4 regions of the Streptomyces sp. NBC_01525 genome follow, and region 2 is predicted to be linked to each of the others. Evidence: riboswitches for the same ligand, from Rfam matches in the RefSeq annotation. Region 2 holds a riboswitch; each other region holds the start of a gene.

The links. Region 2 has a riboswitch for cyclic di-AMP ahead of OG422_RS19435 (NlpC/P60 family protein). Riboswitches for the same ligand answer to the same signal wherever they lie in the genome.
Positions count from the first base shown of each region.
Region 1: linked by a shared signal. The riboswitch ahead of OG422_RS13905 (M23 family metallopeptidase) and the one ahead of OG422_RS19435 (NlpC/P60 family protein) in region 2 are both predicted to bind cyclic di-AMP.
Region 3: linked by a shared signal. The riboswitch ahead of OG422_RS00845 (C40 family peptidase) and the one ahead of OG422_RS19435 (NlpC/P60 family protein) in region 2 are both predicted to bind cyclic di-AMP.
Region 4: linked by a shared signal. The riboswitch ahead of OG422_RS23865 (M23 family metallopeptidase) and the one ahead of OG422_RS19435 (NlpC/P60 family protein) in region 2 are both predicted to bind cyclic di-AMP.

Region 1 is NZ_CP109397.1:3,127,674-3,134,917, reverse strand. Features, by position in the region: gene OG422_RS13925 (DEAD/DEAH box helicase) at 1-1,728, shown strand, start outside; tRNA gene OG422_RS13920 (tRNA-Lys) at 1,935-2,007, shown strand; gene OG422_RS13915 (PP2C family protein-serine/threonine phosphatase) at 2,264-3,406, shown strand; gene OG422_RS13910 (DUF2332 domain-containing protein) at 3,584-4,690, opposite strand; cyclic di-AMP (ydaO/yuaA leader) riboswitch at 5,076-5,229, shown strand; gene OG422_RS13905 (M23 family metallopeptidase) at 5,242-6,402, shown strand; gene OG422_RS13900 (aldo/keto reductase) at 6,644-7,244, shown strand, end outside.
Region 2 is NZ_CP109397.1:4,314,296-4,321,539, forward strand. Features, by position in the region: gene OG422_RS19405 (PspC domain-containing protein) at 1-367, shown strand, start outside; gene OG422_RS19410 (response regulator transcription factor) at 561-1,385, shown strand; gene OG422_RS19415 (alpha/beta hydrolase) at 1,636-2,760, shown strand; gene OG422_RS19420 (GNAT family N-acetyltransferase) at 2,849-3,058, opposite strand; gene OG422_RS19425 (hypothetical protein) at 3,037-3,438, opposite strand; gene OG422_RS19430 (hypothetical protein) at 3,661-4,014, shown strand; gene OG422_RS19435 (NlpC/P60 family protein) at 4,156-5,295, opposite strand; cyclic di-AMP (ydaO/yuaA leader) riboswitch at 5,303-5,488, opposite strand; gene pcrA (DNA helicase PcrA) at 5,749-7,244, shown strand, end outside.
Region 3 is NZ_CP109397.1:204,342-211,585, reverse strand. Features, by position in the region: gene OG422_RS00865 (adenosylmethionine--8-amino-7-oxononanoate transaminase) at 1-179, opposite strand, end outside; gene bioB (biotin synthase BioB) at 172-1,356, opposite strand; gene OG422_RS00855 (8-amino-7-oxononanoate synthase) at 1,558-2,763, shown strand; gene OG422_RS00850 (ATP-binding protein) at 3,040-3,468, shown strand; gene OG422_RS00845 (C40 family peptidase) at 3,486-3,950, opposite strand; cyclic di-AMP (ydaO/yuaA leader) riboswitch at 3,955-4,155, opposite strand; gene OG422_RS00840 (M28 family metallopeptidase) at 4,579-5,520, opposite strand; gene OG422_RS00835 (urease subunit gamma) at 6,046-6,348, shown strand; gene OG422_RS00830 (urease subunit beta) at 6,366-6,677, shown strand; gene OG422_RS00825 (urease subunit alpha) at 6,670-7,244, shown strand, end outside.
Region 4 is NZ_CP109397.1:5,339,333-5,346,576, forward strand. Features, by position in the region: gene OG422_RS23860 (pitrilysin family protein) at 1-1,230, shown strand, start outside; cyclic di-AMP (ydaO/yuaA leader) riboswitch at 1,475-1,630, shown strand; gene OG422_RS23865 (M23 family metallopeptidase) at 1,643-2,419, shown strand; gene OG422_RS23870 (GntR family transcriptional regulator) at 2,649-3,344, shown strand; gene OG422_RS23875 (HPr family phosphocarrier protein) at 3,634-3,915, opposite strand; gene OG422_RS23880 (GNAT family N-acetyltransferase) at 4,139-7,102, shown strand; gene OG422_RS23885 (DUF5998 family protein) at 7,210-7,244, shown strand, end outside.

The DNA of each region.
Region 1 (7,244 bases), 1.2 Mb from region 2:
CGCGACATCATCAACCGCGGCGCCTGCTCGCTGGACGAGGTCGAGGTCGCCGTCCTCGACGAGGCCGACCAGATGGCCGACCTGGGCTTCCTGCCCGAGGTCACCGAGCTGCTCGACCTGGTGCCGACCGGCGGCCAGCGGATGCTCTTCTCCGCCACGATGGAGAACGAGATCGGCACGCTGGTCAAGCGTTACCTGAACGAGCCGGTCAGCCACGAGGTCGACAGCGCTCAGGGCAACGTCACGACCATGACCCACCACGTCCTCGTCGTGAAGCCGAAGGACAAGGCGCCGGTTACCGCCGCCATCGCCGCCCGTAAGGGCCGCACGATCATCTTCGTCCGCACCCAGCTCGGCGCCGACCGCGTCGCCGAGCAGCTGCGGGACGCCGGGGTGAAGTCCGACGCGCTGCACGGCGGTATGACGCAGGGCGCGCGGACCCGCACCCTGGCGGACTTCAAGGACGGCTACGTCAACTGCCTGGTCGCCACCGACGTCGCCGCGCGCGGTATCCACGTCGACGGCATCGACCTGGTCCTCAACGTCGACCCGGCCGGTGACCACAAGGACTACCTGCACCGTTCCGGCCGTACGGCCCGTGCGGGCCGCTCCGGCACCGTCGTCTCGCTGTCCCTGCCGCACCAGCGCCGGCAGATCTTCCGCCTGATGGAGGACGCGGGCGTGGACGCCTCGCGCCACATCGTCGGCGGTGCGGGCGCCTTCGACGAGGACGTCGCCCAGATCACCGGCGCGCGGTCGCTCACCGAGGTCCAGGCCGAGTCGGCCGCGAACTCCGCCAAGCAGGCCGAGCGCGAGGTCCAGGAGCTGACCCGGGAGCTGGAGCGCGTGCAGCGCCGCGCCACCGAACTGCGCGAGGACGCGGACCGGCTGACCACCCGCGCCGCCCGTGAGCGCGGCGAGGACCCGGCCGAGGCGCTCGCCGCCGTCGCCGCGACCGTGGAGGCCGCGGCCGCCGAGGCCCCGGCCCAGGCCGACGCCCCCGAGGAGCGCCGCCCCGCACAGCGTGACGAGCGCGGGAACTACGAGCGCCGCGACCGTCGCGACGAGCGTTCCGGTGGCCGTTCTTTCGAGCGCCGTGATGACCGTCGTGACGACCGGTCGGGTGGCCGTTCTTTCGAGCGCCGTGATGACCGTCGTGACGACCGGTCGGGTGGCCGTTCTTTCGAGCGCCGTGACGACCGCCGCGACGACCGTTCCGGTGGGCGTTCCTTCGACCGTCGCGATGACCGGTCGGGTGGCCGTTCTTTCGAGCGCCGTGACGACCGTCGCGATGACCGTTCCGGTGGCCGTTCTTTCGAGCGCCGTGATGACCGTCGTGACGACCGGTCGGGTGGCCGTTCTTTCGACCGTCGTGACGACCGCCGCGACGACCGTTCCGGTGGGCGTTCCTTCGACCGTCGTGACGACCGCTCCGGTTCCGGCTCCAGCTCCGGCTTCGGCCGCGACCGCGGTGACCGTCCCAGCCGTCCGTTCAACCGTGACGACCGTTCCGGCAGCCGTCCGGCCTCCGGCGGCTACCGTTCCGGTGGCGGCGACCGTCCGTTCAACCGTGACGACCGTTCCGGTGGCCGCCCGTCCGGTGGCTACCGCTCCGGTGCCAGCGACCGTCCCTACGGCCGCCGTGACGACCACCGTGGCTCGGGTGCGGGTGCCGCCGGTTCCTTCGGCCGCCGCGACGACAAGCCGCGCTGGAAGCGCAACGGCTGACCACAGCTGACCCCGGACACCGCGACGCCGTGACCCGGCGTCGCCACTCCGGCCGCAGGGCCCGTACCGCACACAAGTGCCGTACGGGCCCTGCGCGTTGAGGCCCCGAAACCGCCACGGGCGCGCCCGCCCGGCGCCGCCGCGGAGCGCCTGGGGCGGCAATGCCTTCGGGGCGCGGGAGGGTGTCGGGCTATGCTGCTCGGAGCGGGCCATTAGCTCAATTGGCAGAGCAGTGGACTTTTAATCCATTGGTTCAGGGTTCGAGCCCCTGATGGCCCACCGGATTCCTCGCAGGGATGCTCTTCTGACCTGCGGTTCAGCGCCCCGGCCGGGGGTATCGGCCGGGGCGCTTCGTGTTTCCGGTGCCTTGGGTGAGCCGTCGGGCCGTCAGACGTTCCGTCCGCCCGAGGGTGACCCGTCCGGCCGCCGTCGGCTCGCGCACCGGGGGCGGGGCGGAAAGTCTTGAGGGGCCGAGGAGCGGGCGGGTGTGGTGACGGCCCGTGGACGGGCGAGGCGTGGGAAGAGGCCGGTGCGGATGGCGCGAGGCGGGCGGGTCCGCCCGGGGGACCGGGAGCGGCGGGCGCGGCGGGCGCAGCTGCCGCCCCTCGGCCGTCGGGTGGCGCGCTGGTTGCCCGCCCTGCTGATCGTCGTCGGCATCGTCTTCGACCTCGTCACCCCCGCCCGCTTCACCGCCTCGCCGTTCTTCTCGGCGGCGCCGCTGGTCGCCGCGCCCCTGTACTCGCTGCGGAACACGGCGCTCACCGCGCTCGCGGCGCTGCTCGGCGAACTGGGCGCGGCGCTCTTCACCGGTGCCCCCCATGACGCCAACCTCTCCGCCACCGAGATCTCCACCGTCTTCGTCGTCGCCGTCCTCGCCCTCGGCATCAACCGCGTCGTACAGCTCTCCGACGCCCGGCTCGCCTCCGTACGCGATGTCTCCGAGGCCGCCCAGCGGGCCGTGCTGCCGACGCCGCCGGAGCGGGTCGGGGGGCTGGCGGTCGCCGCCCGTTACGTGGGGGCGCAGGCCGACGCGCGGATCGGCGGGGATCTCTACGCGGTGCAGGAGACGCCGCACGGCGTACGGCTGATCGTCGGCGACGTCCGGGGGAAGGGGCTGGAGGCGGTGGAGGCGGCGGTGATCGTCATCGGGGCGTTCCGGGAGGCGGCGGAGCAGGAGGCGACGCTGGAGGCGGTGGCCGGCCGGCTGGAGCGGGCGCTCCAGCGGGAGGGGCGGCGGCGCGAGGGGCTGGACCAGTACGAGGGGTTCACCACGGCCGTGCTCGCGGAGATCCCGTCCGGGGAGCGGGCCGTGCTGCGGGTCCTGAACCGGGGGCATCCGCCGCCGCTGCTGCTCGCCCCGGACGGTGGGCTGCGGACGGTGGTGCCCGCGGTGCACGCGCTGCCGCTGGGGATGAGCGAGGTGGCCGGGTGGCCGGACCGGGCGGACGAGATGTTCTTCCCCGCCGGTGCGGTCCTGTTGCTCTACACGGACGGGCTGACGGAGGCGCGCAACCGGGCGGGCGAGTTCTACGACCCGGTGGCCCGGCTGCGCGGCCGGGCCTTCCCTGATCCTGACCGGCTGCTGGACACGCTGGTCGCCGAGGTCGCCCGGCACACCGGCGGGGCGGGCGCGGACGACATGGCGTTGCTGGCGGTGCAGCGGCCGTTGGAGGAGTAGGAGGAGCAGGCCCGGTCGGTGCGCGGAGGAGTGGCGGGGCGCGGGCGGGTCGTCGCGGGGCGTGCGGGGCTACGGGGCACGCCGGGCACGCCGGGCACGCCGGGCGTGCGGGGCCGCACCGGCGCGCGGGGCGTGCGGCCGGGCCCCGCGCGCCGGTGCGGCCCCGAGGGCGGCCCCCTACGCCACCCAGTGGACGCTCTGGCCGTGCGCTCCCGTCAGGGCCACCGGGCGGTCGTCGAGCGCGAGGGTCAGCAGCCGCTCCTGGTCGGCCGGGGTGAGGCGGCCGGCGGTCGGGGCGGGCCGCCACGGGGTGACGGAGTGGTGCTCCTGGGAGATCCAGTGGCCGCCGCCCGGCCGCGCGGCGAGCACCGTGCGCACCCGGTCGGCGAACCGTTCCCGGTGCGTGGGCGGCAGATAGGGCAGCACGGCGGTGTGAAAGACGACGAGCGTGGCGTCTTCCGGGACCCGTGCCGCCAGCGCGGGCAGCTCCTCGACCAGGTCGCCGCGGACGATCTCGGGCCGCGGCGCCGTCCGTACCGCGTCCACGGCGGCCGTCAGGCGCTGTGCGCGCTCCGGGGTGCCCGGCCACACCAGGGACCGCAGCCAGCGCAGCGCCTCGGGGTCGTCCACCGGGTCGAGCGGGGCGAGATCGATGCCGCCGCGCCACACGATCTCCGGCAGCCGCGTGGGCGGTGCCGCGTCCTCCTCGGCCACCCGGTCCTCCCGCCCGACGCGGCACCGGAAGGTGACCGGACTGTCCGGGGCCCCGAGGGTGGACGCCTCCGGGTGCGCCGCCGTTCCGGGCGTCCCCAGGGCGGCGTCCGGCTCGTACGCGTACCGGTAGCGATCCGGGTGGAGGCAGAGACCGGCCGAGGTGCCCACCTCCAGGAGGGCCAACGGGCCGCGGAGGCGGGCCAGGACGGGCAGCAGGGCGGCGCAGCGGGCCGGTTCGTTGGTCTGGGTGGAGCGGCTCATGACGACCGCGCGGACCTCGTCCCAGTGCCGGATCGTCCACTCGCGCCAGCGGCCGTACGCCAGCTCACCGCGCGGGCCCTGCTCGGCGTGCGGGCCGTCGAGGTGGCGGACGGCCGCCAGCAGGAGGTTGGGCTGCTGCTTGTTGCCCACCGGGAGGGAGGCGGCGAGGAGTTCGCACAGCTCCGGGTCCTGCCCGATCCGCGCCGTCAGCTCCTCGTGGGCCGCACACCGGCCCCGCGCCTCCCACCAGGAGAAGTCCCGGTAGCGCGCTGCCAGGGCCGGTGCGTTGTTGACGAAGTCGACGACCATGATCAGACGCTACTGCCCTCACGGAGAGTGAAGGGTGCGCACCCCTCCGCATAACAAGTGATGCACAATCACGCGGAGGCCGTTTCGTGAAAGGCGATCAACTCGCCCGGCTTCACCGTTCGTTGTCCCGAAAAGTCTTGGCCAATGACTGTAGTCGGATGGAGCGGATTCGCGGGATCGCTTGGAAATCGGCCCCGATCTCTATTACTGTCCGATAACGGAGCGCGGTCGTCCCAGCCGTCGCCGAGGCGGCACCGTGCCCCCACGCCGAATCCCGTACGCGCTCTTCAGGTATGCCGGGCATCCAGGCACACCGGTGGTCACTTCCGTATACGGCGCCTCCTTGCACGCCGATGCGCCGATATTTCGTGAACTGCCGTGACGTGTCCTGAATTTGCCTCGGGCGGCCCGAGCGGCGCGGAGGGAACCGGGGAACCACCACCATGGGGTGAATCGGACGCCTCGGCCAGAGGCCGCCCGTAGGAGACCTTCCTGCTCCGAACCCGTCAGCTAACCCGGTAGGCGCGAAGGAAGGAAAGGAGTGCGCCCCCGTGGCGTCCAACAGGCTTGCCCCCGAGGCCGCGTCCGCCCGCCCCCTCCCCCAGGATCTGCCAGGGTCCCTTACCGATACGGCCACCTTCGCCCCGGGCGCGTTCGCCCCGGAGGGCCCCGGTCCGTACGGCGCGGCGGACGACGGGCCCGGTGAGTGGAACCCGACCGAGGAGTCCGTGCGGTCGGCCCGTGGCCGCCACCGCGTCGCCAAGCAGCGCGGCGGTCTGGCCCGGGGCGGCACGGTCCTCGGCGTCGGCGTGATCGCGGCGGTCGGCGCCGGCGGCATGGCGACCGCCGAGGAGAAGCCGCCGGTCCCGATCTCCATGCCGGACATCGGCTCCCTCGCCGCCGACGTCACCGGAGCGCTGCCGGACGCCGAATCGCTGCCCGGCATCGGGTCGTTGCTCGGCTCCTCCGACGACGCGGGCGACGCGCCCGGGGCGGTCACCGCCGCGGCGCCGCTGTCGTCCGCCGGGATCACCACCGAGGACGGGCAGGGGGCCGGCGCCGGAGAGGCGCTGCGCAGCCGCATCCTCCAGCAGGCCGACACCCAGCAGGCGGCCGCCGAGCGCGACGCCCGGGACGCCGCCGAACACACCGCCCTCGTCCAGGCGGAGAAGACCGCGGCGACGGACCACAAGGAGGCCGTGGCCGACGCGAAGGCGGAGCGGGCCGAGGCCGCGCGCAAGGAGGCCGCCGCCCGGGCGAAGCGCGAGGCCGAGGCCCGCGCGAAGGCGGAGGCGGCGCGCCTGGCCGAGCTGGCCAAGAGCTATCTGCTGCCGGTCACCTCGTACACCCTCACCGCGAGCTTCGGCCAGCCGGGCGACCGCTGGGCTGCCGACCACACCGGCCAGGACTTCGCCGCCCCTACGGGCACGCCGGTCAAGGCCGTGCACTCCGGGACCATCACCCAGGCGGGCTGGGCCGGTGCGTACGGCTACCGCATCCTCCTCACCCTCGACGACGGGACGGAGCTGTGGTTCTGCCACCTCTCGTCGATGGTGAAGACCGGCGGCAAGGTCTCCACCGGCGAGGTCATCGGCCGCGTCGGCGCCACCGGAAACGTCACGGGCCCCCACCTCCACCTGGAGGTCCGCCCCGGTGGCGGCGATCCCATCGACCCGATGCCGTGGCTGCGTGGGCGGGGCCTGAACGTCTGAGGACGGGGAGCGCGAGGGGCGGCCCGGGGCGTGCGCGGTGGTGCCGCGCGCCGGGCAGGACCCCGGGCGGGCCGGGCGCGTGGCCGGGGCGTGCGCGGCGCGCGGCGTGCGCCGGTCGTGGCTCCGGCGGCGCGCGCGGGCAGCGCTCGGCCCGGGGCGGGCAGTTGGGGCGGCACTCCGGGTGGGCACCCGGATGCCGCGCCCCGGAATGCCCCCGCCCTACCGCGTGTTGAAGTGACGCATGACCACCACACGTAGGCCGCTCGGTTCGCTCTCCGTCTCCCCGCTCTGCCTCGGCGGCAACGTCTTCGGCTGGACCGCCGACGAGGCCGAGTCGTTCGCCGTGCTCGACGCGTACGTCACCGGCGGCGGCAACTTCATCGACACCGCCGACGCCTACTCGGCCTGGGTGCCGGGCAACAAGGGCGGCGAATCCGAGACCGTCATCGGCGACTGGCTCGCCGCCCGCGGCAACCGCGACGACGTCGTCATCGCCACCAAGGTCGGCGCCCACCCCGACCTCAAGGGCCTCTCTGCCGACACGATCAAGAAGGCCGTCGAGGGTTCGCTGCGCCGCCTGCGCACCGACCACATCGACCTCTACTACACCCACTACGACGACGAATCGCTGGAGGTCGGTGAGTTCCTGACCGTCCTCGACGACCTCGTCCGGGCCGGAAAGGTCCGCGAGATCGCCGCCTCCAACATCTCGGCGCGGCGCCTGGAGGAGGCCCTGACCTTCTCCGAGCGCGAGGGCCTCGCCCGTTACGTCGCGGTCCAGCCGCAGTACAACCTGGTCTCCCGCGACACCTACGAGGGCGAACTGGCCGATGTCGTCGCCC
Region 2 (7,244 bases):
TACGGCGGCGGCCGAGGTCGAGGACCACCACGGCGTACCGATCGAGGTCGTGGTGGTCGGCGACTGCCCGCTGGACGAGGCGCTGGGCGCGCAGATGAAGGCCGCCCGCGAGGCGATGGTCAACGCCGCGAAGTACGGCGGCGAGGGCGGGCCGGTGCAGGTCTTCGCCGAGGTGGAGGGCCGCACGGTCTTCGTCTCCGTACGCGACCGGGGGCCGGGCTTCGACCTGGACGCCGTCCCCGACGACCGGATGGGCGTCCGCGAGTCCATCATCGGCCGGATGGAACGCAACGGCGGCACCGCCCGGCTGCGGTCCGTGCCCGGCGGCGGCACCGAGGTCGAGCTGGAGATGGAGCGCACCGAATGACCACGCCCGCATCCGCCGCCACCCCCACGACCCCTCCTTACGGGCACCCCCACGACCACCCCCACGACCACCCCCACGGCCACCCCCACGGCCACCGCCGCGCCCGCCGGGCGCCGCATACGCCGCGGCGGCGAAACGGCGCGCCGCACCGCGCGATGATGACGACGCAGACCACGAGGGACGGACGGAAGAAATGAACAGCGACGGCGCACAGCAGGGCCTGAGCAGCGACGACGCTCCCCGGAGCGCACCGGTCGGCACCGGGACACCGGCACCCGCCGGCACCGCGGAACCCGACGGGCCCGCGACCCTGGGACCGGCGGGCGACGGTTCGGCCGGTGACGAGGCGGCCGGGGAGCGCACCGTACGGGTGGTGCTCGTCGACGACCACCGGATGTTCCGTACCGGGGTCCAGGCGGAGATCGGGGTGACGGAGCGGACCGGCGTCGAGGTGGTCGGTGAGGCGGCCGACGTCGACCAGGCGATCACGGTCATCACCGCCACCCGCCCCGAGGTCGTCCTCCTGGACGTCCATTTGCCCGGTGGCGGCGGCGTGGAGGTGCTGCGCCGCAGCGCGACGCAGATGGCAGACCCGGAGCGGCCGGTCCGCTTCCTGGCGCTGTCGGTCTCCGATGCGGCCGCGGACGTCATCGGCGTCATCCGGGGCGGCGCGCGCGGTTACGTCACCAAGACGATCACCGGGAAGGACCTGGTCGACGCGATCTTCCGGGTGGCCGACGGCGACGCGGTGTTCTCGCCGCGGCTGGCCGGGTTCGTCCTCGACGCGTTCGCCTCGACGGATGCCCCGCCGGTGGACGAGGACCTGGACCGCCTCACCCAGCGGGAGCGCGAGGTACTGCGGCTGATCGCCCGCGGCTATGCGTACAAGGAGATCGCCAAACAGCTCTTCATCTCCGTCAAGACCGTGGAGTCGCATGTCTCCGCGGTGCTGCGCAAGCTCCAGCTCTCCAACCGCCACGAGCTGACCCGCTGGGCGGCCGCCCGCCGCCTGGTGTGACACGGGGTCGGGGTCGGCGTACCACCGGAGGGGGCCGGGGCCTCAGGCGCACCACTTGAGGGCTCCCGGCTCACCGCCGGAGAGGCCCCCGTCACGCCCGGTGATCCATCCAGCAAAAGGAGGAAAGAAGCCCGCGAAGAGGGGCAACCAGGACGTCGTGGAACGCCATCTAAAGGCGAGGAGAGGCTCGCTGCCGTCGGCGCGGCCACCACCCCGCCGACCACGTACACGTCCTGGAAGCGAGATCCCGATGAGCCTGACGGGCACGCCCTTCTTCCTCACCTCGCTCCTGTTGCTGGGCGTCGCGATCGTCCTGCCACTGGCGCTCTGGAGCCGGATAGCCGGGCCACGTCTGCTGCGCGGCGCGCTACGTCTGGCCATGTTGCTGTTCGCGCAGGCAACCGCCATCACTGTGGTCTTCGTACTGGTCAACAACGCCAACAACCTCTACGACACCTGGGACGACCTCCTCGGCACCGGTAGCCACATCGAGGCGGCCCGCGACCTCGGTCCCGACGGGCTGGGCGGCCGGCAGATCTCCGACGAGCCCCGCCGGGCCCAGTCGTTCCGCCCCGCCGACGACCCGGTGCTCGGCCCGGGCGTGCAGGTCACGGACCTCCAGGGCCGTATCTCCGGCGTCAGCGGTGAGGTGTACGTCTGGCTGCCGCCGCAGTACCACGACCCGGCGTACCGCACCAAGAAGTTCCCGGTGGTCGAGCTGCTGCCCGGCTACCCCGGCTCGGCCAAGTCCTGGTTCGGCACGCTGGCGGCCGGCCGCCAGCTCCAGCCTCTGATGGAGCGCGGGGAGATCAAGCCGTTCATCCTGGTCGCGCCGCGCACCAACATCTACCAGGGCGCCGATACGGGCTGCGTCAACATCCCCGGGAAGGTCAACGCCGACAGCTGGCTGACCGTCGACGTACGCCAGATGATCACCGAAACCTTCCGGGCCGGGGACCGCCCCGGCTCCTGGGCGCTGGCCGGGTACTCCGCCGGGGCGCACTGCGCGACCAGGCTCGCCCTGGCCCACCCCGACCGGTACCGCGCGGCGGTCGGCATGTCCGGTTACAACGACCCGGCGGGCGAGGCCACCTCGCTCGCCGGTAAGGACCCGAAGCTGCGGATCGAGAGCAACCCGCTGCACCAGCTGCGGGAGGCCAACCTGGCCGGACGCCCGCCGCACACCGCGCTCTACCTCTCCGGCGCGCCCGGCGACGGTTACGAGGCCGGTCTCGGACTGCAGCGGGAGGCCCGTCGGCCGACCGCGGTGACCGTCCGGCGGATCGGCGCGGACGCAGGCGGCCACACGAGCGCGGCGTGGCGCGCACAGGTCCCCGAGATCTTCCGGTGGCTGGGACGAGAGATCAAGGGCTGACGGCCGAGGGCCGACGCGTCCGCCACGTGGGCCGCCCCGAGAGCCACCGGGCCCCGGCCCCACGCGACATCGGCCTCGCCCGCCCCACTCACCCTGCCCGCACCACCGCCGTCACCGGAGAACGCAGGCGCCAGCCGAGGGCCGTGTACAGCTCCCGGCCGGGCGGGCTGGCGACGAGTACGCCCTCGGTGGCGCCCCGTCGGACGGCGTAGGCGGTGAGCGCCGCCATCACCAGGCGGCCCAGGCCCCGGCGGCGGTGTTCCGGCTCCGTGCCGATCATGTCGTGGACGGCGGACACCGGGCGCCGTCCGTGCCGCCGGTGAGCGCGATCCGGCCGCTCGCGGCGGGCCGGTCGGCCGCCCCGCCAGTGGCCCATACCCGTACGTCCATGATCCCGTCGCACTCCTCGGTGTCGAGGCGGTAGCCGGGCGGCGGCGCGGCGGCCGGGGGATCCGGCGGCAGCGGGGCCGTCATGAGGTACTGCGGTTCGTCGTACCGCCAGGCGGCGGTGAGCAGCGGCGCGACCTCGGCGCGGGGCGCGCAGATCTTGAGCCGGATGTCCGGCGCCGTCACCGTACGGGCCAGTGCGCGCAGCACCGCGGGGTCGGCGGCGGGGAGGACGTACCGTGCGGCCTCCCGCGGATGGCCGACCTCGGTGCGGAAGCCACCCGGGACCACTCGCGGCGCCGGCGTCGCACGGGCCCGCGCCCACCCCCGCGCCCAGACACCGGCGACCCGCGCGAGACCGGCCGGGTCACACCCCCTACAGGCCCCCTCAGCCGGTCCATGCGCCGCACCCTGGAGCCGCCCCCGCCCCACGGACAGGCCGCAGACCGGCCATGAACGCCCACCACCGGGCCCCCGGAAGGAGGTATGGGGGAGACCGTTACGATCCGTACCATGGACGTAGTAATCAATATCTTCGTCGGCCTGCACATCATCGGTATCGCCTCCCTGCTGGGGGGCTTTCTCACGCAGATGAAGGCGATGAGCGCGGGCACCGCCCGGTTCGTGCCCGCGATGCTGCACGGTGCGCTGACGATGCTGGTCACCGGCATCGCGCTGGTCGGCCTGAACCAGGCCCAGGGCAGCCCGGTCGACAACATCAAGATCGGCGTCAAGCTGGCCGTCCTGGTCGTCATCCTGGGCCTGGTCTACGTCAAGCGGGACGAGGAGAGCATCGCCAAGCCGCTGTTCGGCACGGTCGGCCTGCTCACCATGGTCAACATCTTCATCGCGGTGCTCTGGACCTGAGCCCGACCGGGGCGCGCGGCGCTGTCCCCCGCGCCCCCGGCACACCCCGCGTACGCCTCCGGCCCGGCCCCTCACCGAGGGTGCCGGGCCGGAGGCGTTTCGCCGGGAGGACGCGCGGTGCGGCGGCCTCCCGGAGGGGTGTCACGCCGGGCGGACGCTCCCGTAGATCGGCATGTAGTAGATCGACTCGATGCGCACGCTGGCGCCCGGCTTCGGGGCGTGGATCATCTTGCCGTCGCCGATGTACATCCCGACGTGGCTGATGTCGTTGTAGAAGAACACCAGGTCACCGGGGGCGAGATCCTTGGTGACGACGCGCTGGCCGACGTTCACCTGGTCCCACGTCGTGCGCGGCAGGCTCACCCCGGCCGCCTTCCACGCGGCCTGCGTCAGCCCGGAGCAGTCGTAGGAGTTGGGGCCGGTGGCGCCCCAGACGTACGGCTTGCCCATCTGGGCGCGGGCGAACGCGAGCGCCTTCTCGGCCTTCGTATGGTACGAGCCGTCGGCCGGTCCGCCGCCCTGGCCGGGGTCGGTCGTACCGGGGGAGCCGGTGTCCGTCCCGCCACTGGGCTGCTCGCGCTGTTTCTGAGCTTCCTCCTCGGCCTTGCGCCGGGCCTCTTCCTCCTTCTTGCGCTCCAGCTCCGCCAGGTGCGCCTTCTCCTGGGCGGTCAGCTCGGAGAGCAGCTGCCGGGCCTCGGTCAGCTTGCCCTGGACCGTCCGCTTCGAGTCGGCCAGCGCGGTCTGCGACTCCTGGAGGCGCTCCAGGCTGCGGGTCGCCTCGGCCCGCTGGTGGGCGGCGGCGGCCTGCTGCTCCTGGTAGGCGTCGACGGCCTGCTGCTGCCGCCCGGTCAGCCGCTCCATCAGGTGGCTGCGGTCGGCGAACTGCTGGGGGTCCTTGGAGAACATCAGCTGCGCCGTCGGGTTCATGCCGCCGCCGCGGTACTGCGCGGCGGCGAAGGTCCCCAGCTCCCGGCGGGCCTCGTTGAGTTTGCCGGTGCGGCGCGCCGCGGCGTCCTGGAGGTCGCCGACCTCCGCCCGCCGCTCGTCGACGCGCTCCTTGACGCCGTTGTACTTCTGGGTCGCGACCTCCGCCTGGCGGTAGAGGGTGTCGACCTTCTTCTTGACCTCTTCGACGGTCGGCTTCGGGGAGCGGGGGGACGCCTCGGCCGACTGCGACAGCAGGGTGACCGTGGCGAGGGCCGCGGTCGTCAGACCGGCGGCCGTCCGGCGGCTGCCGGGCGAGGTGAGGACGCGGGTACGCGGCTTGCGGTGCGACGGCAAGGCCGACGACTCCTTCCGTGGACCGCCTACCGGGTTAGCTGTCGGGTTCGGGCGGTGTCGCAGACGGAAGGCTTGCCCTACGGTCCGTACGTTCGCACGCGTGCGGCCGTACCGACCGATTCACCCCGGTGGTGCTGGTGGGTCCCCGGCTCCGGGTGCCGTGGGGCAGGGCCGGACTCGGCGGAGGCGGCCCGTGCGGACGCTGTCGTCCGCGGGATGCGGGCAGCCCGAGCGTGAACCTAGCCAACTCGTGTGGCTCCTGTGAAGGCAGGTGTTCGAATTGCCCGAAACCTTTCTGTGACCTGTGTGCATGAGGTGACGTTCGTGCGGGTAAAGCGAGGCTTCTGCGTCGAATGCCGGATTCGCGAGTGGTGGGGGCGGAACGCCCGTCCTTCCGGCACTTCCGCGACTCCGGGGCCGACTGTCAGTGGGGCGGCCTAGACTCGGTGGGCGATGAGCAGCCTCTTTGACGACAGCTTCCTGGCGGACCTCGCTCCCAAGGACGAGGAGCCCCCGCCGCCCCCCGAGGACGAGCACGGCCCGGCCCCGGAGGAGGTCCCGCACGACCTCTTCAGCGGCAGGTACGACGCTCCCGTGCCCCGGGACGCGCACTACCGCGACGGCGCCGCCCGCCCCGCCGTCGACCCGGCCACGCTCCTGGAGGGGCTGAACGACGCCCAGAAGGCCGCCGTGGTGCACTCCGGCGGCCCGCTGCTGATCGTCGCCGGAGCCGGTTCCGGCAAGACCCGTGTGCTCACCCACCGCATCGCGCATCTGCTTGCCGCCCGCGGCGTCCACCCCGGCCAGATCCTCGCGATCACCTTCACCAACAAGGCCGCCGGGGAGATGAAGGAGCGCGTCGAGGAGCTGGTCGGTCCCCGGGCCCACGCCATGTGGGTCTCCACCTTCCACAGTGCCTGCGTCCGCATCCTGCGCCGCGAGTCCAAGCACCTCGGCTTCACCTCGTCGTTCTCGATCTACGACGCCGCCGACTCCAAGCGCCTGATGGCCCTGGTCTGCCGCGATCTGGATCTCGACCCCAAGCGGTTCCCGCCCAAGTCCTTCAGCGCCAAGGTCTCCAACCTCAAGAACGAGCTCATCGACGAGGAGACCTTCGCCGGGCAGGCCGCCGACGGTTTTGAGAAGACCCTGGCCCAGGCGTACGCGCTCTACCAGGCGCGGCTGCGCGAGGCCAACGCCCTGGACTTCGACGACATCATCATGACGACCGTCAACCTCCTCCAGGCGTTCCCGGACGTCGCGGCCCACTACCGCCGCCGCTTCCGCCACGTCATGGTCGACGAGTACCAGGACACCAACCACGCGCAGTACACCCTCGTCCGCGAGCTGGTCGGTCCGGCCGAGTCCGCCGCCGAGCTGTGCGTCGTCGGCGACGCCGACCAGTCGATCTACGCCTTCCGCGGCGCCACGATCCGCAACATCCTCCAGTTCGAGGAGGACTACCCGGACGCCACGACGATCCTGCTGGAGCAGAACTACCGCTCCACCCAGACGATCCTCTCCGCCGCCAACGCCGTCATCGAGCGCAACGAGAACCGCCGCCCCAAGAACCTCTGGACCGAAGCCGGTGAGGGCCCCCGCATCACCGGGTACGTCGCCGACACCGAGCACGACGAGGCCCAGTTCGTCGCCGAGGAGATCGACCGTCTCACCGACGCCGGGGATGCCCGCGCCTCAGACGTCGCGATCTTCTACCGCACCAACGCCCAGTCCCGTGTCTTCGAGGAAATCCTCATCCGCGTCGGGCTGCCCTACAAGGTCGTCGGAGGTGTCCGCTTCTACGAGCGCAAGGAGGTCCGCGACATCCTCGCGTACCTGCGGGTGCTCGCGAACCCGGAGGACACCGTCCCGCTCCGCCGGATCCTCAACGTCCCCAAGCGCGGCATCGGCGACCGCGCCGAGGCGATGATCGACGCCCTGGCGCTCCG
Region 3 (7,244 bases), 4.1 Mb from region 2:
GACGCCATCCCGTCGACCAGCTCACGGTGCCCGCCCGCCGGTTCGGCCAGCCGCAGCCGCACCCCGGCCGCCGACTCGACGACCAGCGGTGCCGCGCGGCCGGGCATCGGACCGTACGGATGCCAGACGTGCTGCCGGTCGAGGGCGAGCAGGTCGGCCGGGGGAAGCGGCTCAGGCATTGGGCGGCAGCTCCGTGCCCGCGCCCCGGCGGCGCACCGACACCAGGCCCCGCCGGACCTCGTCGGAGGGGGCGCCATCGGACGAGGCGGCCTGTTCGGGGACCTCGCCGGAGCTGTGGCAGCCGCCCGCCTCCGCGTCGCCGCAGCCACCGTCGCCGCAGACGCCGCCCTGGACGCGGTGGCCGGGCAGCGTCGTGGTGTCGGTGCCCTCCACCTCGAAACCGGCGTCCGCGATCATCGCCAGATCGTCCTTGCCCGCCTGCCCCTCGCTGGTCAGATAGTCGCCCAGGAACAGGGAGTTGACGAGGTGCAGCGCCAGCGGCTGCATGCTGCGCAGATGCACCTCCCGCCCACCGGCCAGCCGCACCTCGACGTCCGGGCAGACGAACCGCGTCATCGCCAGGATCCGCAGCGCCCGCTGCGGCGTGAGGTTCCACTCCTTCGCCAGCGGCGTCCCCTCGAACGGGATCAGGAAGTTCACCGGCACCGAGTCCGGGTCCAGCTCCCGCAGCGCGAACACCACGTCGACCAGGTCCGCGTCGCTCTCGCCCATCCCGGCGATCAGCCCGGAACACGCCGACATCCCGGCCGCCTGCGCCTGCCGCACGGTCTCCACCCGGTCCCCGAAGTCATGGGTGGTGCAGATGTCGCCGTACGTCGCCTCCGAGGTGTTGAGGTTGTGGTTGTAGGCGTCCGCACCGGCCTCCCGCAGCCGACCGGCCTGACCATCCGTCAGCAATCCGAGGCAGGCGCACACCTCGACGCCCTCGTTCTGCTCCTTGATGGCGGAGATGGTCTCCGAGACCCGCTCGACGTCCCGGTCGGTCGGACCGCGCCCGCTGGCCACCAGGCACACCCGCTTCGCGCCCCCGGCCACCCCGGCGGCCGCGGCCCGCGACGCGTCTTCCGGCTTCAGCCAGGTGTACTTGAGGATCTCCGCCTTCGACCCGAGCCGCTGCGAGCAGTACGAGCAGTCCTCGGGGCAGAGCCCGGACTTGAGGTTGACGAGGTAGTTGAGCTTCACCCGTCGGCCGAACCACTGACGGCGCACCTTCCCGGCCGCGGCCACGACGTCGAGCAGGTCGTCATCGGACGTCGCCAGTACGGCGAGTGCCTCTTCGCGGGTCGGCAGCTCGCGCCGCAGCCCCTTCTCCACCAACGTGTTCAGCAGCTCCATGGCGATGATCCTGACGTACGCCGGTGCCCCGGGCCAAGGAGGATTCCCACAACGCGCCCGGATCGGGGTGTGTGTATCACCACACCCTGGGGCGGTGGAACGACCGCTAACGTCTATCAGCAGTCCACAATCACCAACGACCTCGCCCGCGACGCCGCCGACCCTCGCGGGCGGGGCCGCACAGGGAATCGAAGGAAGCCGATGCCAGCGGATCCCGCCCTGCCGCCACCCCGTGACGCCCCCTCCGCCGACGCCGCCCCGCCGGATCCCGGCGTGGCGTTCGGCTGGCTCGACACGGCCCACGACGCGCGGCTGCACGCGGGTCTGCGCCGCGCCCTGCGCCCGCGCTCCGCCTCCTGCGAACTGCTGGACCTGGCGAGCAACGACTACCTCGGACTCGCCCGCCACCCGCTGGTCACCCGCGCCGCGGCACAGGCCGCGCACCGCTGGGGCGCCGGGGCCACCGGCTCCCGGCTGGTCACCGGCTCCATCGAACTCCACGCCACGCTGGAGGCCGAACTCGCCGCGTTCTGCGGCTTCGAGGCGGCCCTCGTCCTCTCCTCCGGGTACGCCGCCAACCTCGCCGCCGTCACCGCCCTCACCGGACCCGGCGCCCTCGTCGTCTCCGACGCCGGCAACCACGCCTCCCTCATCGACGGCTGCCGCCTCTCCCGGGCCCGCAAGGCCGTCGTCGCGCACGCCGACCCCGCCGCCGTGGACGCCGCGCTCTCCGCGCACGGCGGCCGGGCGCTCACCGTCACCGACGGGGTGTTCTCCGTCGACGGTGACGCCGCGCCGCTGCCCGCCCTCGCCGCCGCCTGCCGTCGCCATGGCGCGGGTCTCCTCGTCGACGACGCCCACGGGCTCGGGGTGCTCGGCGACGGCGGGCGCGGCGCCGTCGCCGCCGCCGGGCTCGCCGGGGCGCCGGACACCGTCGCCACCGTGACGCTGTCGAAATCCCTCGGCTCCCAGGGCGGCGCGGTCCTCGGCCCGGCCCGGGTCATCGAGCATCTGGTCAACACCGCGCGGACGTTCATCTTCGACACCGGGCTCGCCCCGGCGGCGGCCGGCGGCGCCCTCGGCGCGCTGCGGCTGCTGCGCCGCGAACCGGAGCGCGCGGCCCGCACCGGCGAGGCCGCCGCCGCCCTCTACCACCGGCTGACCGCCGCCGGGCTGGCCGCGGTCCGGCCGGACGCCGCCGTCGTCGCGGTCCGCGCCCCGTCGCCGGATGCCGCCGTCCGCTGGGCGGCCGACTGCCGCGCCGCCGGCCTCCTCGTCGGCTGCTTCCGCCCGCCGTCCGTGCCCGACGGCGTCTCCCGGCTGCGTCTGACGGCCCGCGCCGATCTGACGGACGCCCATCTCCACACGGCGGTACGGATCCTGACGGCGACCGCGCCGCGCGGATGAGCCTTCGGGCGGCGGGGCGCACCGGACGGTGCGTGCGCCGGAGCCGCCGGTAGCGGCCGGAGGGCCGCCGGGGGCGCCCGAACCGCTCTCGCGTCGTACGATTCACCGCTTCGAGCGAGAGATATGGGCATTTCGTGGTGGATCGCGGGGCGTACCGGCAGCATGGACCGCCGGTCCGCACCCCGGCGTGCGTGGCCGACTCGGTGACCGAGCGGCGTCCCGCCTCCCGCCCGTGCGCCGGATCCGACCCCCGGTGGGAAAAAGGATGGCACCGCGATGGCAGATCACCAGGAATCCACCCTCACCCTCCCCGGCGCGCCGGAGTCGGTCGCGACCGCGCGCAGGCACGTTTCCGCGGTGCTCGGCGCCTGGGGCCTGGACCCGGCCGCGCCGTTCACCGACGCGGTCCGGCTGATCGTCTCCGAGCTGGCCACCAACGCCGTCCGGCACACCGGCGACACCTCCCCGTACTTCACCGTCGCGCTGCGGCTCGACCGCGACGAGACGCTGACCGCGGGCGTCACCGACCGCGACCCCCGGCCGCCCCGGCGGCTCCCCGCCGAGCTGTGCCGGGACGGCGGCCGCGGCCTGCTGATCGTCGGTCTGCTGGCCGCCGAGTCCGGGGGAGAGGTGGCGACCGTGCCGGACCCGGGCGGCGGCAAGACCGTCCGGGTCCGGCTGCCGTGGCCGTCCGCCGGGCGGTGACCCGCGGCCCCCGCCGCTCAGCCGACCCGGCCGTACGACACCGCGCCGGTCCAGATCTTCTCCAGGCGGACGACGGTGCCGGTGCGCGGGGCGTGCCAGATGCGGCTGTGACCGGCGTAGATCCCGACGTGGTAGACGCCCTGGCCGCCGTGGAAGAAGACCAGGTCACCGGCCTTGCGGGCGGCGGCGCGGATGTGGCGCGTGCGGTTGTACTGCGCGGAGGTGGTGCGTGGCAGGCTCCGTCCGGCGCGCTTGAAGGCGTACTGCGTCAGCCCCGAGCAGTCGAAACGGTGCGGCCCCCGGGCGCCGTACTGGTAGGGCGCGCCCTTCTTGGACGCGGCGATCCGTACCGCCGTGGCGGAGACGGGGCTGGCGTCGGCGCCCGGGGGGAGCGTGACGGTCGCGCCGACGGTGGCGAGTGTGAGAGCGGAGATGGTTCCGGCCCGGGCGACCGCGGCCGGCATGTGCATGCGCACAGTCATGCGCAAACCCTTCGTCAGCCGCCTGCGAAGGAAGACCTGTCGGGTTCGGGCAGGCGAAGTTGCCCGGCCGTGCGTACGGCTTCACCCCAAGGGGCCCGTCGGCCTGACGGCCGTGGCCCCGTCGTGCTCGGGTCCTCCGCTCCTGCCGATGCGTCCGCGTCGACCTGACATCCGGGACGGCGGCAGGATTCGGCGTCCGTCCGGACCGCCCCGCCGCTGTGGCGGGGGCTTGTCGTCGAGGGGATCGTCACGCATCGGGCGGGCGAATTCCGCGCTGAAATGACGAAGTGTGACATTGATCACAAGTGCGTCAAGTGGTGCTTTCGGGGCGTCCGGTGCCGGGCGCCCGGTCCGCCCGCGCGCCCCGGACCAGCGGGAAAGCGGTCCCGCGCCGCGCTCTCCGCCCTGGCGCCCTGCAACATGACGTCCCCGTGAGAGCCGGGAACGGGCTGGTCCGTACGGGCGAGCCCGGTCGGGCGAGGGGTGTCGGGCGCGGACGCGGCCGGACCGGCGGCGCGCGGCGGTCGGCCACCGTCGTGGCATGCCGCGGCCCGGCCGCCGGGAGGGGCGGCCGGGCCGCGGGAGCCGACCGGGTGAGGTCAGGCCGGTAGCGCGCGAGCGCGGGAGGTCAGGAGCTCAGCTCCCAGACCGCTTGGGCGATGGCGTCGGTGTGGTTGTCCAGCGCCGTGTCGTCGATGTTCTTCGAGGTGTCGCAGGACTCGTGGTAGCAGGCGTCGAACGCCTTGCCCGCCTCGCCACCCCACGCCTTGGCCTGCGCGTCGGTCTTGATGTAGTCGGCGCCGGAGAACAGCCCGCCGACCGGGACCCCGGCGTCCTTGAACGGTGCGTGGTCGGAGCGGCCGTCGCCCTCGGTCTCCTTCTCGGTGGCGATGTCCTTGGACGCGAACCAGTCCTTGAACACCTTCTCCAGCCGCGCGTCGTCGTCGTAGACGAAGTAGCCGGGGTTGGGGGAGCCGATCATGTCGAAGTTCAGATACGAATCGAGCTTCGCGGTGTCGGCGCCGAGCGAGTCGACGTAGTGGGAGGAGCCGATCATGCCGTCCTCCTCGTCGCCCCACCAGCCGAACCGCAGGTGCTTGGTGGGCTTGAGGTCCGCCTTGGCGACCGCGAGCGCGACCTCCAGGATCCCGGCGGAACCGGACCCGTTGTCGTTGATGCCGGGGCCCGCGGGGACGGAGTCGAGGTGGGCGCCGGACATCACGGTCTTGCTCTCGTCGCCGCCCGGCCAGTCGGCGATGAGGTTGTACCCCTTCGCGCCGCCGCTGTTGAACTCCTGGACCTGCGTGGTGAACCCGGCGGCGTCCAGCTTGCCCTTCACATAGTCGATCGACGCCTGGTACCCGGCGGTGCCGTGGGCGCGGGTGCCGTTGTTGGCGTCGGCTATGGACTGGAACTTGGCGAGGTCGGCCTTGATGTCGGCCACCGGGATGTCGGGCGCGGCGGTCGGCGCGGTCGCCTGGGCGCTGGCCGCGACGCCGAGCAGGCCGACGACGGCGGCGCAGGCGCCGGTGGCGAGGGTGAGGCGGCGGGTACGGGCGGTGCGAGTCACGGTGTGGCTCCGATGCTGGTGTGGGGGGTGGTGCGGAGCGTTTTGACGCGCACATGAGGATCGTGAGCGATCTCCGCCCCGTCAAGAGCGGATACCGGACAGTGGTGTTCGTCGAGCGCTGGATGGCCCGGATTGCCCGGAGCGTGCAATTCGCGGCACCCGGGGTGTCGTGCCCGATCGGTCCGGCCGGCGTTCCGGGATGTGGAATTCGCCGCCGCATTACGGCTGTCGGGAATTTCCGGATCGGGAAATCCGGAAGGGGAATTCGGTCGCCACTCGGTAACTCCCGGTAAGGAAGGTGCCGACTCTCCAGTGATGAGAAGGGTTCCTCAGGTGGGCAGTCGTGTAACGCCGAGGAAATGTGCCCGAACTCACCGCTGCGCGAGGGGGTGTTGATGACCTCTTGCGGAGGGGCGGTTTGCTCTCCCTTTAGTCGCTGTGTGATACATCTACCCATACGGGCGTGTCCACGCCTGTGACCTGGGCGAACGCGTACCCGGGCAGGAAGTCTGTGAGGTGGAACGTATGCAACTGACACCGCATGAGCAGGAACGCCTGATGATTCATGTGGCAGCCGACGTGGCCGAAAAGCGCCGAGCGCGGGGGCTGAAGCTCAACCACCCGGAATCCATTGCGCTGCTGACCGCCCACATCCTCGAAGGGGCACGCGACGGCCGCACGGTCGCCGAGCTGATGTCCTCCGGACGCCAGGTGCTCAGCCGCGACGACGTCATGGACGGCGTCCCCGAAATGATTCATGACGTGCAGGTCGAGGCCACCTTCCCCGACGGCACCAAGCTCGTCACCGTTCACGAACCCATCAACTGACCACGGGAGAGCAGAAGATGATCCCGGGACAGATCCTCTACGCCGACGAGCCGGTACGCCTCAACGAAGGCCGCCCCCTCACGCGCATGACCGTCCTCAACTCCGCCGACCGCCCCGTGCAGGTCGGCTCCCACTACCACTTCGCCGAGGCCAACCCGGGCCTGGCGTTCGACCGTGCAGCCGCGCACGGCATGCGGCTCAACGTCGCGGCGGGCTCCGCCGTGCGTTTCGAGCCCGGTATCCCCACCGAGGTCGAGCTGGTCCCCCTCGCGGGCAAGCGGATCGTCGCCGGGCTGCGCGGTGAGACCGGAGGCACCCTCGATGGCTGAGCTTTCCCGCCAGGACTACGCCGACCTCTTCGGCCCGACGACCGGCGACCGTATCCGCCTCGCCGACACCGACCTGGTCATCGAGATCGAGGAGGACCGCAGCGGCGGTCCCGGACGCGCCGGGGACGAGGCCGTCTTCGGCGGCGGCAAGGTCATCCGCGAGTCGATGGGCCAATCCCGCGTCACCCGCGCCGAGGGCGCCCCCGACACCGTCATCACCGGCGCCGTCGTCCTCGACCACTGGGGCATCGTCAAGGCGGACGTCGGCATCCGCGACGGCCGGATCGTCGCCCTGGGCAAGGCGGGCAACCCCGAGACGATGGACGGGGTCCACCCCGGCCTCGTCATCGGCCCGGAGACCGAGATCATCGCCGGTAACGGCAAGATCCTCACTGCCGGTGCCATCGACACCCACGTCCACTTCATCTGCCCCCAGCAGGTGGACGAGGCCCTCGCCTCCGGCGTCACCACTCTCGTCGGCGGCGGCACCGGCCCCGCCGAGGGCAGCAAGGCCACCACCATCACCCCCGGCGCCTGGCACATCTCCCGGCTCCTGGAGTCGATGGA
Region 4 (7,244 bases), 1.0 Mb from region 2:
CTGGAGTCCGAGCCGGAGGGCCTGGACGGCGTCGCCACGATCATGGCGCGGGCGCTGTCGGAGGGCACCGACCGGCACGACGCCGAGGAGTTCGCCGCCGAACTGGAGCGCTGCGGCGCCACGTTGGACGCGCACGCCGACCACCCCGGGGTGCGGGTCTCCCTGGAGGTCCCGGCCTCCCGGCTGTCGCACGCCCTGGGGTTGCTCGCCGACGCGCTGCGCGCCCCCGCCTTCCCCGAGGGCGAGGTGGAGCGCCTGGTGCGTAACCGTCTCGACGAGATCCCGCACGAGCTGGCCAACCCGGGGCGCCGCGCCGCGATGGCGCTGTCCAAGGAGCTGTTCCCCGCGTCGTCCAGGATGTCGCGGCCCCGGCAGGGCACCGAGGAGACCGTCGGCCGCATCGACGCGGCGGCCGTCCGGGCGTTCTACGCGGCGCATGTGCGGCCCGCGGCGGCCACCGTCGTGATCGTCGGTGACTTCACCGGCATCGACGTGGCCGCGGCGCTCGCCGACACGCTGGGCGCCTGGCAGGGGTCCGCCGCCGAGCCGGTCGCCGTCGCGCCGATCACCGCGGACGACACCGGCCGCGTCGTGATCGTCGACCGCCCCGGCGCGGTGCAGACGCAGCTGCTCATCGGGCGGATCGGCGCCGACCGCCACGACCGCCAGTGGCCCGCGCAGGTCCTCGGCACGTACTGCCTGGGCGGCACCCTGACGTCGCGTCTGGACCGGGTGCTGCGTGAGGAGAAGGGCTACACCTACGGGGTGCGGGCCTTCGGTCAGGTGCTGCGGTCGTCGGCGCCGGACGCGCCCGGGGGCTCCACCGGCGCCTCGATGCTGGCGATCAGCGGCTCGGTCGACACCGAGTCCACCGGTCCGGCCCTCGACGACCTGTGGAAGGTGCTGCGCACCCTCGCGGCGGAGGGGCTGACGGACGCTGAGCGGGACGTCGCCGTGCAGAACCTCGTCGGCGTCGCGCCGCTGAAGTACGAGACGGCGGCGGCGGTCGCGGGCACCCTCGCCGACCAGGTGGAGCAGCATCTGCCGGACGACTACCAGGCGCAGCTGTACGCGCGGCTGGCCGAGACCGGCACGGTCGAGGCGACCGCCGCCGTGGTCAGCGCGTTCCCGGCGGACCGGCTGGTGACGGTGCTGGTCGGTGACGCGGCGCAGATCGCTGAGCCGGTCCGGGCGCTGGGCATCGGCGAGGTGACGGTCGTCAGCGGCTGACGAACCGGAGGGGCGGTGGCCCCGGCCGGGCCGTCACGGCGGCCCGGCACAGTGGAACAAAAGGGGATCCCGAGGGTGGACGGCCACTCTCGGGATCCCCTTTACGCCCGGATTTGCTGGCCACTGGTTCCGCCGCCCCGGTGTGGCGTAACGCACAATATGGCGTTTCTGTTTGCCGATTGAAAGTTGCCACGATTAGCTTCATGCGCGCTGTCCGTCAGCTGCACGCCGCAACCGCGGCACCGGACAGTCATCGCCGAGTCCCCGTACGGCGCGAGCCAGGGGAGCCGGGGACCCACACGTCCCTGGGGTGAATCGGGCGCCTCTCCGGAGGAACCCGTAGGAGACCTTCCTGCTCCGAACCCGTCAGCTAACCCGGTAGGCGAGAAGGAAGGAAAGGACCAGCCAGCACATGGCGTTCACCCGTGCCACCGGGAAGCATCGCCGTCCGAGCCGCAGCGCCCGGACGACCCGCAACATCGCCGGCATCGCCGGTCTCGCCGCCTCCGGCGTCGTCGTCTCCGTGTCCTCTCCCGCGATGGCCGCCACGTCCGGCGCCGCGCACGACACGGGCCTGCAGCGGGCCGTCGTCCTCGGTGACGAACTCGCCGAGCGCGTCCAGGCCCAGGCCGATGCGCAGCAGGCCGTCGCCGAGACCGCCGAGGCCAAGGCGAAGGCCGAGGCCGAGGCGGAGAAGCAGGCCCAGGCCGCCAAGGCGGCGGCCGACAAGCGGCACGACGCCAAGGTCCGCGCCGCCCGCGAGGAGGAGCGCAAGCGCCTCAACGCCTTCGTCGCCCCGATCTCCGGCTCGTACGTCTCCACCGCCTACCAGGCGTCCAGCGGACTGTGGTCCTCCGGTACGCACACCGGCATCGACTTCCACGCCGCCCCCGGCACCACCGTGCACGCCGTCGGCGCGGGCACCGTCGTCGAGGCCGGGTGGGGCGGCGCGTACGGCAACAACATCGTCATCAAGATGAACGACGGCACGTACACCCAGTACGGCCACCTGTCGCAGATCGGTGTCTCGGTCGGCCAGCAGGTGATGCCCCATCAGCAGATCGGTCTGTCCGGCGCGACCGGCAACGTCACCGGCCCGCACCTGCACTTCGAGGCCCGTACCGGTCCGGACTACGGCTCGGACATCGACCCGATCTCCTACCTGCGGTCGCACGGCGTCAACGTCTGATCCACATCGCCTCCCGGAGCCCCGGCCCGCCCTCACTGGGCGTCCGGGGCTCCGGCGCGTCCGGTGCCGTACGGCGGGTGGCCGGATTTCCCGGCGGTCAGGGAAGGCCCTCACCAAAAGATTTCCATGAATGCGTGAAGGCGGTAAAGAAGCCGACACCGTCGAATAGAGTCGCCGAAAAGGCGCCGTACACCGGCGTTTTCCGGGGAGGACGGTGGAGGCACCCACGATGACGCAAGGCCAGATTTCCGTGCAGCGCATCTCCACGGCGATTCGCGACGACATCGTTTCCGGTGCGCTGATCCCCGGCAGCCGACTCGTCGAGGACATTCTGGCCACCCGTTACGGCGTCTCCCGGGTGCCGGTCCGTGAGGCGTTGCGGACCCTGCAGTCCGAGGGGTTCGTCACCGCGCGACGGCACGCGGGCGCCTGCGTCGCGGCGCCCACCGCCCAGGAGGCGGCCGACCTCCTGGATCTGCGCGCACTCCTGGAGCCGATGGGCGCCGCCCGCGCGGCGGCCCGCCGCACCGACGCGCATCTGAAGGTCTTACGGGGCGTGGTGCGGCTCGGCAGGGAGCGCGCACGCCGCGGCTGTCCGGGCGATCTGCCCCGGTTGGACCGCTGGTTCCACGAGACGCTGGCGCGGGCGGCGGGCAATCCGGGGCTGACCGCGCTGCTGACCCAGGTGCGGCGGAAGATCGAGTGGATGTACGTCGTCGAGCTTTCGGCGCGGTACGCGGAGACCTGGGACGACCACGGTGCGGTGCTGGACGCGGTGACCCGGGGCGACGCGGAGGCGGCGCGCGCCCTGATGGCGTCGCATGTCGCGCGGTCGCTCCCGGCGTACCGCCCGCGGCACCGTCAGCCGGCCGCGGTGCGCCATCCGCAACGTCCCCTCAGCAGCGGGCGGGTGCGTTCTCCATAGGGGCGCGGTATACGGGGCGACCGGCGGGTGGCGGGATCTGTTCGGGGAATTGCGGAAACGGGTGCCGGGAAAACACGCCATCCGGGAATTGCCGCAATCGCGTAGATGCGTATTCAGGTATTCGGTCGTGCGGTGCCCGCGGGGCTGCGGCGAATTGCGGGCAGGGGAGGGGTGCCGCCTCGGGGGGGCGTTCCGTCGCGCGGAACGCGAAAGGCCCCGCTGCGGTGACCGTTTCCGGTCGTGGCGGCGGGGCCTTTCCCCGGCTGTGGGGAGGCGGTGGCGTCCTGGTTCAGACGGTCTCCGGCAGCTCGTCGAGGCCCTCGGCGACCAGCTTCGCCAGGCGCTCCAGCGCGGCCTCCGCGCCCTCGGCGTCCGAGGCGAGCACGATCTCCTCGCCGCCCTGGGCGCCCAGGCCCAGCACCGCGAGCATCGAGGCCGCGTTCACGGGGGTGCCGTCGGTCTTGGCGATCGTCACGGGAACGCCGGCGGCGGTGGCCGCACGGACGAAGATCGAGGCGGGACGGGCGTGCAGCCCCTCGGCCCAACCGACATTGACGCGGCGCTCAGCCATGGTGTTGCCCTTCAAGTCGTAACGGTTGTCTAGACCAGTCTCTCACGCGGTCACCGGTGCTTCGGAAGCCCCACTTCCGGTGTTCCGCACCACGTCCGCACCACGTCCGGACCGGTCCGCGGGTGCCGCCCGACGACTGCCGCCCGGGTGCCCGCCGCCGGCCCGGGGCCCGGTCCCCGCGCACACCGAGCCGGTTGTCGGTGCCCGGCCGTACGCTGTCCGCATGCAGCAGCCGCCGGATCACGCGTACCCGCGCCACTGGGAAGCCGATGTGGTGCTGCGCGACGGCGGCACCGCCCGGATCCGCCCGATCACCCCGGACGACGCCGAGCGCCTGGTCTCCTTCTACGAACAGGTCTCGGACGAATCGAAGTACTACCGCTTCTTCGCGCCCTACCCCCGCCTCTCCGACCGCGACGTGCACCGCTTCACCCACCACGACTACGTCGACCGGGTCGGCCTCGCCGCCACCGTGGGCGGCGAGTTCATCGCCACCGTCCGCTACGACCGGATCAACGACCGGGGGCTGCCGGCCACGGACCCGGGCGACGACCAGGCGGAGGTCGCCTTCCTGGTACAGGACGCCCACCAGGGCCGCGGCGTCGCCTCCGCGCTGCTGGAGCACATCGCCGCCGTTGCCCGGGAGCGCGGCATCCGCCGGTTCGCCGCCGAGGTACTGCCCGCCAACTCCAAGATGATCAAGGTGTTCACGGACGCCGGGTACACCCAGCAGCGCACCTTCGAGGACGGCGTCGTCCGGCTGGAATTCGACCTCGAACCGACCGAGCAGTCCATGGCCGTGATGCGCGGCCGCGAGCAGCGCGCCGAGGCCCGCTCCATGCAGCGGCTCCTCGCCCCCGGCTCGGTCGCCGTCATCGGCACCGGCCGCACGCCCGGCGGCGTCGGCCGCACGGCCCTGCGCCATGTCCTCGACTCCGGCTTCACCGGCCGCGTCCACGCCGTCAACCACGCCTTCCCCGAGGGGACCGACCGCCTCGACCCCGAGGGCGTCCCCGCCGTCCGCTCCCTGCGGGAGATCGACGGCCCGGTCGACCTCGCGGTCATCGCCGTCCCCGCCGACCACGTCCCCGAGGTGATCGACGACTGCGGGGAACACGGCGTCCAGGGCGTCCTGGTCCTCTCCTCCGGGTACGCCGAGGCCGGAACCGAGGGGCGCGAACGCCAGCGCGCCCTGCTGCGCCGCACCCGCTCCTACGGCATGCGCCTGATCGGCCCGAACGCCTTCGGCCTGATCAACACCGCCCCCGGCGTCCGGCTGAACGCCTCCTTCGCGCCGGTGATGCCCGCCACCGGCCGCATCGGGCTGTTCACCCAGTCCGGCGCGATCGGCATCGCCCTGCTCAGCGGGTTGCATGAGCGCGGCCCCGGGGACGGCTCGCCCGCCGGGGTCTCCACCTTCGTCTCCGCCGGAAACCGCGCCGACGCCTCCGGGAACGACCTGCTCCAGTACTGGTACGACGATCCGGACACCGATGTCGCGATCCTCTACCTCGAATCCATCGGTAACCCCCGCAAGTTCACCCGCCTCGCCCGCCGCACCGCCGCCGTCAAACCGGTCGTCGTCGCCAAGGGCGCCCGCCACCACGGCACCGCGCCCCTGGGGCACACGGTCCCCACCGTCCGCATCCCGGACAGCACCGTCGCCGCCCTGATGCGGCAGGCCGGGGTCATCCGCGTCGACACCGTCACCGAACTCCTCGACGCCGGGCTGCTGCTCGCCTCCCAGCCGCTCCCTGCGGGCGCCCGCGTCGCCGTCCTCGGCAACTCCGAGGCGCTCTCCCTCCTCGCCTACGACGCGTGTCTGACCGAGGGCCTGCGCCCGCGGCGCCCCCGGGTGCTGCCCTCCGCCGCGACCCCGCACGACTTCCACACCGCCCTCGCCGAGGAACTGGCGCGCGAGGGCTGCGACGCCGTCGTGGTCACCGCGATCCCCTGGGTGGGGGAGGGCGACGCGACAGCCCCGGGGGAGGGCGAGGAGCTGGCTGCGGCGCTGCGCTCGGCGGCCGCCGCGGGCCCGGCCAAGCCGGTGGCCGTCGTTCATCTGGCCATGGACACGTTCGCTACGGCGCTCGCGGCTCCGGCCGGCCCGGGGGTGCCCGATGACGTTGCCGCGGCCGCCGACCCCGGCGGCCCCGCCACCGGCCTCGGGGAGCCCGCCGCCCAGGCCGGACCGGAAGCGCCCGGCGCGGGGGCCGCAGCGCCCACCGCGCTGGCCGGTCCCGAGACCCCCGCCGCAGACGGCGTTCCCGTGGCCCCCACCTCGCCCACCGCCCCCTACCCACCCGCCCGCACCCCGCTCCCCGCCTACCCCGCTGCCGAGCGCGCCGTCCGGGCCCTCGCCGCGGCCGTGCGGTACGCCGCCTGGCGCCGGGAGGTCGCCGAGCCGGGCCGGGTCCCCGCGTACGACGACATCCAGGAGGCCGCGGCCGGTGCCGACATCGCGCGGCTGCTCGACCACCTCGACCCGCCCGCCGGCCGCTCCGTTCCGCTGCCCGCCGAGGACGCCGCCGCCCTGCTCGCCCGCTACGGCATCCCCACCCAGCCGTCGCTGCCCGCCCCCGGCCCGGACGCCGCCGTCCGCGCCGCCGCCCGCCTCGGCTACCCCGTCGCCCTCAAAACCACCGCGCCCCACCTGCGTCACCGCAGTGACCTCGGCGGCATCCGCCTGGACATAGCCGATGAGGAGGACCTGCGCCGCACCTACGGCGAACTGACCGCCTCCCTCGGCACCCCGGAGGAGCTGGCGCCCGTCGTCCAGAAGATGGTGCCGCGCGGCGTCGACACGGTGATCCGCGCCGCCATCGACCCGGCGGCCGGTGCCGTCCTCTCGTTCGGCCTGGCGGGCGCCCCCTCCCAGCTGCTGGGCGACATCGCGCACCGCCTCATCCCCGCAACCGACCGCGACGTCGACGCCCAGATCCGGTCGATCCGCGCCGCCCCCCTCCTCTTCGGCTGGCGCGGCTCCCAGCCCGTCGACACCGCCGCACTGGCCGAGGTGCTGCTGCGGGTGTCCCGGCTCGTCGACGACCACCCCGAGGTGGTGGGCGTCGACCTCGAACCGGTCGTCGTCGCCCCGCACGGTCTGTCCGTCCTCGGGGCGTCCGTCCGCCTCGCCCGCCCGCCCGCCACCACTGACCTCGGCCCCCGCCGCCTGCCCGCCTACTGACCGCCCGCGCGGCACAGCGGGAGCTGTGCCCCCGCCACACCGGCCCCCGCGAACCGGCTCGTCCCGGGCGTCCTGCCGCCCCCTTGTGGGCCCGTAAGATGGAGGGCATGGCTAAGACCGGTACGACGACCCAGGGGCTGCG